DNA from 3 places in the Arthrobacter sp. UYEF20 genome. Region 2 is predicted to be linked to each of the others. Evidence: riboswitches for the same ligand, from Rfam matches in the RefSeq annotation. Region 2 holds a riboswitch; each other region holds the start of a gene.
What was found. Region 2 has a riboswitch for S-adenosylmethionine ahead of ABIB26_RS17595 (DUF1737 domain-containing protein). Riboswitches for the same ligand answer to the same signal wherever they lie in the genome.

Region 1 (3,266 bases), on a different contig from region 2:
GGCCTCACCGAGGAAGTATGGCGGACCCGCGCCTACGGCGACTTCTGGTCCTACTGCCTGGTGGCCGAGGGCGCCGTCGACATCGCCTGCGAGCCCGAACTGAACCTGTATGACATGGCGGCCCTTGTCCCGATCGTCACGGAAGCCGGCGGCCGCTTCACCTCGCTCGAGGGTGAGGACGGGCCGTTCGGCGGCAACGCCCTGGCCACGAACTCGATCCTGCACTCGGAGGTCCTCAAGCGCCTCAACCCGGGACTGGACGACCTGCTGTAAGGTCCCGCTTACGGACGACGGCGGACTCCCGTGCGGGGGCGTCCGCCGTCGTTCTGCTGTGCCGCGGGGCTCCCCGCGCTCAAGATATCCCGAAGGTCGATGCATCACTCTGGCCACGGCAGCGGGCCTGAGTGCCCGCCGCGACGCGGCCTGGCCCTTTTCTGGGAGGAGAACAGCCATGTCCGGAACACATCCAACGGCGGATCCCGCATCCGGGGAATCCGGATCGGGGCCGGTCCTACTGGCGCTCATTGCGAGGTACCGGGACCTGGACCACGATTCGGCTGCGCGGCTGCATGCTGTCTCCGCCGAGCTCGCCCCGGACCTCCTCGCCAGCAGTCCCGCCGTTTCCGGATCGCTGGTCTTGTCCACCTGCAACCGCTTCGAAATCTACTGCGAAGTCCCCTCGGCCCCGGACGTTGAGTGCGCGCGGTCCGATGCGCTGGCCGCCCTCAGCCGATGCTCCGGCCTGCCGGCCGCCCTGCTCACGTCGCATTTCGAGTACCTCCAGGGCGCGTCGGTCCCCGCGCACCTCTTCGCGGTGGCGGCCGGACTGGATTCCGTTGTGGTCGGCGAGCGCCAGGTGTCCGGCCAGGTCCGCCGCGCCCTCGCCGACGCCCAGCTGGCGGGTACGGCCGGCGGACGGTTGAGTCGGCTGTTTCAAGCGGCCTCCCGCGTTTCCAAGGAGGTAGGGGCGCGGACAGCCCTCAGCGCCGCCGGACGATCCATCGCCACCGTCGCCCTGGATCTGGCAGCCATAGGATCCAGCCAGGGAAGCCTGGCCGGGGCATCCGTGGTCCTGGTAGGCACGGGTGCCTACGCCGCGCACGTGGCGGAACTCCTGAGAACCAGGCAATGCATCAGTGTTGCCGTCTACTCCCACTCCGGGCGGGCGGCTGCATTTGCGGCCGCCCGGGGCGGAACGCCGCTGACAGAGCGGGAGCTGCCCGCCGCCGCCGCCGCGGCAGACGTCATCATCGGCAGCAGCGGCACCGGGGCTCGCATTGGCGCCGCCAGCTTGGCGCGCTGGAGGCAGGACGCAGCCCGTCCGCTTACCGTCATTGACTTGGCTCCCAGCCACGATTTCGACCCGCACGTGGCGGAACTGCCGGGCGTCGAACTGATCACGCTGGGATCCGTGCAGCTTGCCGCTCCCCCAGCGGACGCCGAAGCACTTCGCCTCGCCCATACCCTGGTCGGGCAGGCTGCCCGGCAATTCGAGGAGCAGGAAGCGCTCCGTGCCGTCGACGCCGCCGTCGTTGCCCTGCGCCGGTACATCCAGGACGTCCTCGACGCCGAAATGGAGCGGGTCAGACGGCAACACGGTGGTGGCGCCCTGGCTGAGGACGTGAACATCGCCCTGCGCCGCATCGTCCGGCGGCTGCTCCATACACCGACCGTCCGGGCCAGGGAGCTGGCCACGGCCGGTCGGCAGGCCGACTACACGGCAGCCCTGGAGGCCTTGTTCGGCCTTGATGTCCAGCTCAGCAGCGCAGCCAGCGCCGCGCCGTAGGGTGCGACGCACCAAAGGCAGCAGCCACTGCGGTGCGTAACAAAGCGCTTCACATTCCTGCCCGGCCTTTTCCGCGGCGGCCGGGATGTCCTAGGCTCGAAGCAGGTCACGAGTGCCAGCGCTAAACCCCGGTTTGCTGGCCGGCAACCCTCCATTCGCGGTGGGGTGCCCCGGGTGACGACCTGGCCGGTCCGGAACGGACCCGGCAAGCGCGGATCCCCGGTGCGTGGGGTCCTTTTTCGAGCGAGGTCCCATGACAACTGCCACTTTTCCTGCCACCTTTCCTGCCTCCCTTCCTGCCTCCGGCGGCGGCCGCCCCGCGTCCGCAGCGGCGCTCCCGGACCGCTTCGCCGTCGCCGGCAGGCCGCTCGCCGCGGTCACCGGGGCGGAGATCCAGGCCCCGCTGATCCAAGGCGGACACGTCCGCTACGCCAACCTGGACTACGGAGCCTCCGCCCCCGCGCTGTCCGTGGTGTCGGCCTACCTGAACGAGATCCTGCCGTTCTACGCCAGCGTCCACCGCGGCGCCGGCTACGCCTCCCAGATCAGCACCTCCGTGTACGAAAACGCCCGCAACATCGTCCGCGAGTTTGTCGGCGGCCGCCCGGACGACTCCGTGATCTTCACCCGCAACACCACCGACTCGCTGAACCTGCTGGCCGGCTGCCTGCCGGTCAGCGACGGCAGGCACACCGGGGAGGTTCTCTACCTCGACATCGAGCACCACGCCAACCTGCTGCCCTGGCAGAGAGTGCCGCACCGCGCCGTCGTGGCCGCCCCCACCCTTGCCGCCACTCTGGACAAGCTGCGCGAGCAGCTGGCGCAAGGCGGCATCAGCCTGCTCGCCGTCACCGGCGCCTCCAACGTCACCGGCGAGATCCTGCCCATCCGCACCCTGGCCGCCCTTGCCCACGAGTACGGCGCCCGGATCGTCGTCGATGCGGCCCAGCTCGCCCCGCACCGGCGCATCGACATCACCGCGGACGACGTCGACTACCTCGCCTTCTCCGGCCACAAGCTCTACGCGCCGTTCGGCTCCGGCGTGCTGGTGGGCCGCCCGGACTGGCTCGACGCCGGCACCCCGCACCTGGCCGGCGGCGGAGCCGTCAGCGACGCCAGGCTGGACACGGTCAGCTGGACCACCGGCCCGGCCCGGCACGAGGGCGGCTCCCCCAATGTGTTGGGCGCGGCAACACTGGCCCGGGCCACCCAGGTGATTGCCGCCCTGGACCGGACGCAGTGGTACGCCCACGAGGAGGCCATCCGCTCCTTCCTCGTCGAGGGTCTCCGGCGGATCGACGGCGTGAGCGTCCACCGGATCTTCGCGGACACGGACCCCGAAGGCGACGGGCAGGGCGCCGGCATGATCGGCGTCGTCAATTTTTCGGTCGAAGGCTACGACGCCGGCCTCGTTGCCGCCTACCTTTCCGCCGAGCACGGCATCGGCCTGCGTGACGGCCGGTTCTGCGCCCACCCGCTG
Region 2 (3,266 bases):
CTTGGTGCCCAGGATCGCGCCGCCGAGCACCCTGCCCTGGCCGTCGATGTGCTTGGTGCCGGAGTAGACCACCACGTCCGCGCCGAGGTCCCCGCAGCGCTGCAGCAGGGGGGTGGCAAAGACGTTGTCGACGACGACGGTCGCGCCGGCGGCGTGGGCCAGCCCGCTCACGGCGGCGATGTCCACAATCTCCTGCATCGGGTTCGACGGCGACTCGAAGAAGACCGCCGTCGTCGGCTCCGACAACGCCACGCGCCACTGCTCCAGGTCCGGCCCGTCGACGAAGACCGTTTCCACACCCCAGCGCGGCAGGATTTCGTTGAGGATCACAAAGCAGGAGCCGAACAGCGAGCGGGCGGCGACCACACGGTCCCCGGTGCCCAGCAACGCGCCGAGCGCGGTGAACACCGCGGACATGCCGGACGCCGTCGCAAAGCACGCCTCGGTGCCCTCGAGCAGCCGGAGGCGTTCCTGGAAGGTCGCGACCGAGGGGTTGCCGTAGCGGGAGTAGACGAAGCGCTCGTCCTCACCGGTGAAGGCGCGCTCGGCGGCGGCGGCGGATTCGTAGACGAAGCCGGAGTTAAGGAAGATCGGCTCGGTGGTTTCCTGGAAGCCGGTGCGGTCAAGTCCGCCCCGGACGGCCTGGGTGTCGGGGCTCCAGCCGGCGGCGTCGGGATTGAAAGTCACTTAGTTCTTCCCGAGGTTGGTGGGCAGGCCACGGTTCTTCCAGCCGTTGACGGTCCGTTCGCCGTAGCGGTCCGGCTCGCCCTCGAAGCCCTCAAGGACGTTGTAGGAGGTGAAACCGGCCTCGGTGGCGGCGGTTGCGGCGGCAATGGAGCGGGCGCCGGAACGGCAGAGGAACACCAGCTCGGCACCGGCATCCTCGGGCGCCTGCTGCTTCAGCTGCTTCACGAACTGCGAATTGGGGATGCCGCCGGCCAGGCTCCACTGGATGAAGAGCGGATCGTTCCGCTTTTCGTTTGCGGATGCCGTGTCCGGGATGCCGATGTGGGCCCATTCCGCCTCGGTGCGGACGTCCACCAGGATGGCGCCCGCCTCCAGCTTGGCCCAGGCCTCCTGCGGGAACAGGTCTCCGGCGTAGCTCACGCGTGGCCCTCGATGGTCTCTTCGTAGCCGAAACCGTCAGTTCCCAGGCCGTCTACCGCGTCGGCGACGGCGGCGTCCGCACTGGCAATTGCGGCCGGCAGGATGACGGCCTGGGCGACGATGACACTGCTGCCGTTGAAGGCGGCGGAGGGGCTTCCGTGCAGCACGTAGCCTTCGGCCAGCGCCGCCGAAACCCGCTCGCAGAAGGAGCGGTCGTCGGGACCGGTGAACAGGCGGTAGGCCAGCTTTTCCTCGGCGGCCGCGCCGGGGACGGCGGCGGACGGGGCGGGTGCTGTGCTGGGGACAGCGGGGGCGGATGCGTCAGGCACGACGGTACTCCTTCTTTCAGGCTTGCAGCTCGAATGGGTCGATATGCCGAGTATTCACCTGAGGCACCCCGCCGCGAAAGGGGAGGGTTGCCGACCGGCCAGTCAGGGCTTGGCACCGGTTCTCATGACTCCCCAAAAACGTAACACTTACGACGCCGGCCCGCACCGCCGCCGTCGTCATGTTAAGTCACGGACCCCGGCCAGGGTTCCTCAGGTGGTGCAACACAAGGAATTCCGGTCGAAAGATGCCTCATTTGTTCCCGAATAGTAGTCCTTGAATCCCGGTTATTTAGCCGGCAATTTCCAGCCGGCGCCCAGTTGATCGTTCCTAGTTGCCTGGTACGGGAACCTTTGACTCTGCCAAAGGCCCAATCCGGGTAGTCGGCATATGAGATGCGAGTACTACCTGCGCCGGCCATTAATTAACTTAGATGAGGTTTCAAGTAGTGCCTACTCGGGTCTACTGATAGGCCTCTCGCGTTTACTGGAAGAGCAAGTCCAAGGTCTCCAGAAAGTCTCAAGAACATGTCACGCAACACGCCGGGGGGCTATTGCGCTGCGCTACATAAGCGCCGGTCAATGCCCAGAAGTTCTCGCACAACCGATCACGGCTGCGCCTGGCGCCGGGATGTGCCCTGCCGGAGATCCCACGGGCTGACTCAAGAAATGGCCCTACTCCCGTCCCCAAGGCCTGGCCCGTTTGTGCGGCCGGATCTGAAGATCCAACAATTTAACCCGGCCCAGCATTGGGGCGCCGGCACTTCAACCAAGGAATTGGATTTCTCATGGTCTCAATTTATGTTTTGCTCATTGTTTTCCTGATCACTTTTGTGGTCGCCGCCGCGCTCGGCCGGTCCTTGTTTCACCGCCGGCTGCGCCGTCCCGAGCTGTTGCGCAGGATTTTCCTCATGGTTGGCTCGATGCTGCTGGTGGCAAATCTGGCCTGCTTTATCCTCGACGCTCCGGAGTTCTGGCGGACTGCCAACTTCACCGCGACAGTTGGAGCCCTCGCGTCCCTGGGCGTTGCCACGACGGCGTTGCGCACCGGGGGAGTCCCGGCCCGCCAGCCCCGCAGGGTTCTGGCCATCGGCGCCCACCCTGACGATCTCGAACTGGCCTGCGGCGGGACCCTGGCCAAGTTCGTCGACTCCGGACATGAGGTGCAGGGACTCGTCATGAGCGATGGCAAGCGTGGCGGAGACGCCCTGGAGCGTTCGCTGGATGCCCAGCGCGGCGCGGCCTTCATGGGCCTTTCCGGCATGAGCCACCACAATTTCACCGACACGGAGCTGAACCGGCACGGCCAGGAAATGGTCGGAGTCATTGAGGCCGCAATTGCACGCTATAACCCGGACATCATCCTCACGCATTCCAACCATGACCAGCATCAGGATCACCAGGCCGTCCACATGGCCACCCTGCGGGCCGCCCGCCAGCATCACTCGATCCTGTGCTACGAAAGCCCGTCGGCGACGCGCGAATTCAACCCCAGCGTGTTCGTCGACATCGACGACTACGTGGATGCCAAGATCCAGGCCGTCAAAATGCACAGCGACCAGCTCGCCAAGCCGTACATGACGGCCGAGCGGGTCCGCGGCATCGCCTCGTTCCGCGGGGGACAGGCGAGGCGCAGGGTCGCCGAAGCCTATGAACCCGTCCGCCTCCTGAGCACGGAAATGGAAAAGCTGTGAAGCCCCGCGTGCTGGTCACCGGCGCCGGAGGCCCCGCTGGCCGCGCCATCGCGGCGCAGCTCAAGGCCCGCGGCATTCCCGTACTGGGCACCGACATCCGGGAGCTCCCCGCCGGGGCCGGCCTCACCGTCGTTCCGGT
Region 3 (3,266 bases), on a different contig from region 2:
CTGCACCGCCCCGGGCCGATGGCCTGTGGGTGGCCTGTGCCCGGTCCTTGAGGAGTATCCCGATGTCCAATGCCTGGTCCTTCGAAACCCGCCAGATCCACGCCGGCCAGGAGCCGGACAGCGCGACCGGCGCGCGTTCCCTGCCCATCTACCAGACGACGTCGTTCGTGTTCCCCAGCGCCGAAAGCGCCGCCAACCGCTTCGCGCTTGCCGAACTCGCCCCTATCTACACCCGGATCGGCAATCCCACCCAGGACGCGGTGGAGCAGCGGGTGGCGAGCCTGGAAGGCGGTCTCGGGGCGCTGCTGCTCAGTTCCGGCCAGGCTGCGGAGACCTTCGCGATCCTGAACGTCGCCGAGGCCGGCGACCACGTGGTGGCCAGCCCCAGCCTTTACGGCGGAACCTACAACCTGCTGGCCCACACGCTGAAGAAGTTCGGCATCTCCGTGACCTTCGTGGAGGACCCGGACAACCTGGAGCAGTGGCGCGACGCCGTCCGGCCCAACACCAAGCTGTTCTTCGGCGAAGTGGTCTCCAACCCCCGCCAGGACGTCCTGGACCTCGAGGGCATCTCGAAGGTGGCCCACGGGGCCGGGGTCCCGCTGATCGTGGACAACACCCTCTCCACGCCGTACCTGATCCGGCCGATCGAGTGGGGTGCGGACATCGTGGTCCACTCCGCCACCAAGTACCTCGGCGGCCACGGTGCCGCAATCGCCGGCGTGATCGTGGACTCCGGCAACTTCGACTTCGGCAAGGACCCGGAGCGGTTCCCCGGCTTCAACACCCCGGACCCCAGCTACAACGGACTCGTCTACGCCCGGGACCTCGGGGCGGACGGCGCCCTGGGCGCGAATCTCTCCTACATCCTCAAGGCCCGCGTCCAGCTCCTGCGTGACCTCGGCTCCGCCGTGTCGCCGTTCAACGCCTTCCTCATCGCCCAGGGCATCGAGACCCTGAGCCTGCGCGTCGAACGCCACGTCGCCAACGCCACCCGGGTGGCCGAATGGCTCGAGGCCCGGGCCGACGTCGAATCGGTCGCCTACGCCGGGCTGCCCTCCAGCCCCTGGTACGAGCGCGGCCGCAAGTACGGGCCCAAGGGAACGGGCGCCGTCGTGGCGTTCAACATCGCCGGGGGAGCAGAGGCCGGCAAGCGCTTCGTCGACGCCCTCGAACTGCACTCGCACGTGGCGAACATCGGCGACGTGCGCTCGCTGGTCATCCACCCGGCGTCGACCACCCACAGCCAGCTCTCGCCCGAACAGCAGACAATTGCCGGCGTCAATCCCGGACTCGTACGGCTTTCGGTGGGTCTGGAACACATTGACGACATCATCGCGGACCTCGACGCCGGCTTCCGCGCGGCCAAGGGCGTCTGAATCCGCCAGGTTCCCGGCACCCTGCCCCAGGGGTGCCGGGAACTTCCCCGGTGCCGGGCACCCGGCCTCGAGTCACATAGCCGTCACAATCTTCGCCGCACCGGCGCCTCGTTTCGTAAGCTAGTTGCAGGTCATGAGTGCCAGTGACAGCCCCGGCTTGCTGGCCGGCAACCCTCCTTTTGCGGCGGGGTGCCCCGGGTGAAGACCGGGCCTGCCGGTCTGCCGACGGCGGGCAAGCGCGAAGTTAGGTCCTTACATGACGATTGCCGCCACCCGCACGGGTGTACCCGGAAGCAAAACCGCCCATACGCCAGCCACCGGCCCGGCCGCCGCGCTGCCCGAAACAGTGCCAGCCACAGTTCCCGAAACACTGCCCGGCACAGTTCCCGATACCGTTCCGGACGGGACCGTCCGGTACCTCCGGACCGGCGGCCTGGAACTCGAATCCGGCGCCCGGCTGCCCGATGTCACCCTCGCCTATGAAACGTGGGGGACCCTCAACGCGGACCGCTCCAATGCGGTGCTGATCGAGCATGCCCTCACCGGGGACACCCACGTCACCCGCGGTGCCGGCGAGGAGCCCGGCTGGTGGGAACAGCTCGCCGGGCCCGGCGCCCCCGTGGACACCGACAGGTTCTTTGTTGTCTCCATCAACATCCTCGGCGGCTGCTACGGCTCCACCGGACCCTCGACGCCGGCTCCTGACGGCCGGCCCTGGGGCTCCCGCTTTCCGCTGGTCACCCTGCGGGACACCACCGCCGCCGAAGCCCGGCTGGCCGACGCCCTGGGCATCCGCAGCTGGTACGCCGTGCTCGGCGGATCCCTCGGCGGGGCCCGGGCCCTCGAGTGGGCCGTGACCTTCCCGGAGCGGGTCCGGCGCTGTGCCGTGATTTCCATCGGGGCCAGCAGCACCGCCGAACAGATCGCCTTTGCCCAGGCCCAGACGCTCGCCATCCGCCAGGATCCGAGTTTCAGGGGCGGGGACTACTACGGCGGCCCGGGGCCTGTTGCGGGCCTGGCCCTGGCGCGCCGGATCGCGCACATCACGTACCGCTCCGCCGCCGAACTGGACGGACGCTTCGGCCGGAATCCCCAGGCGTCCGAGGCTCCGCTGGAAGCCGGATCGCTGGCGGGCCGGGGGCGCTACCAGGTGGAGAGCTACCTCGACCACCAAGGCAGCAAGCTGGTCCGGCGCTTCGACGCGAACAGCTACATCGCCATCACCGAGGCCCTCATGAGCCACGACATCAGCCGCGGCCGCGGGGCGCTCGAGGAGGCCCTGGCGCCGGCCACGGCCGAGTTCCTGGTGGCGGCCGTGGACTCGGACCGGTTGTATTTCCCGGCGCAGTCCCGGGCGCTCGCCGAGGCGCTGCCCGGCGAGGTGGAGGTGCAGCTGATCGAGGCGCCGATCGGCCACGACGGCTTCCTGACCGAGATTGGCCAGCTCAGCGGCCAGCTCCGGGAAGGTTTCTTCAGCTGACCCCTGCCCGCCGCCCGTCAATGGCCTCAAACCGCCATCGCCTCGGCCGAAACGGCCGCCGATTGTGCATTTTTGCAGACGCGCCCTGCACTAATGGCCGTTGAGGCCGGGGCCGGGAGGGACCATACTCATTGGGAATGATGCCGCGTGTCACAAATCACAGGCGTCCTCTGCCCAATGGTCCACAGGGTGTCGACGGAGACACCGAAGGAGTCACGATGAGTACGGAAAACGCGGCCGCGAGGCGCGCAGAAGAGCCCGACGTCAAAACGTCCGGCCTGAAGAAGGTGGTTGCCGCCTCGATGGCCGGCACCGTGGTGGAGTGGTACGAGTTCTTCCTCTACGCGTCCGCCGCCACCCTGATCTTCGGCAAGATGTTCTTCCCCAACTCGGGGACCGAACTGGAC

Region 1: linked by a shared signal. The riboswitch ahead of ABIB26_RS03175 (aminotransferase class V-fold PLP-dependent enzyme) and the one ahead of ABIB26_RS17595 (DUF1737 domain-containing protein) in region 2 are both predicted to bind S-adenosylmethionine.
Region 3: linked by a shared signal. The riboswitch ahead of metX (homoserine O-acetyltransferase MetX) and the one ahead of ABIB26_RS17595 (DUF1737 domain-containing protein) in region 2 are both predicted to bind S-adenosylmethionine.

What each region holds. Positions count from the first base shown of each region.
Region 1 is NZ_JBEPNP010000002.1:145,237-148,502, reverse strand. It holds gene hisN (histidinol-phosphatase) at 1-273, shown strand, start outside; gene ABIB26_RS03180 (glutamyl-tRNA reductase) at 452-1,786, shown strand; SAM riboswitch class IV at 1,891-2,004, shown strand; gene ABIB26_RS03175 (aminotransferase class V-fold PLP-dependent enzyme) at 2,040-3,266, shown strand, end outside.
Region 2 is NZ_JBEPNP010000017.1:75,818-79,083, reverse strand. It holds gene ABIB26_RS17605 (O-succinylhomoserine sulfhydrylase) at 1-687, opposite strand, end outside; gene ABIB26_RS17600 (rhodanese-like domain-containing protein) at 688-1,107, opposite strand; gene ABIB26_RS17595 (DUF1737 domain-containing protein) at 1,104-1,436, opposite strand; SAM riboswitch class IV at 1,450-1,566, opposite strand; gene ABIB26_RS17590 (PIG-L deacetylase family protein) at 2,222-3,127, shown strand; gene ABIB26_RS17585 (ATP-grasp domain-containing protein) at 3,124-3,266, shown strand, end outside.
Region 3 is NZ_JBEPNP010000018.1:66,604-69,869, forward strand. It holds gene ABIB26_RS18005 (bifunctional o-acetylhomoserine/o-acetylserine sulfhydrylase) at 63-1,379, shown strand; SAM riboswitch class IV at 1,509-1,624, shown strand; gene metX (homoserine O-acetyltransferase MetX) at 1,636-2,859, shown strand; gene ABIB26_RS18015 (MFS transporter) at 3,078-3,266, shown strand, end outside.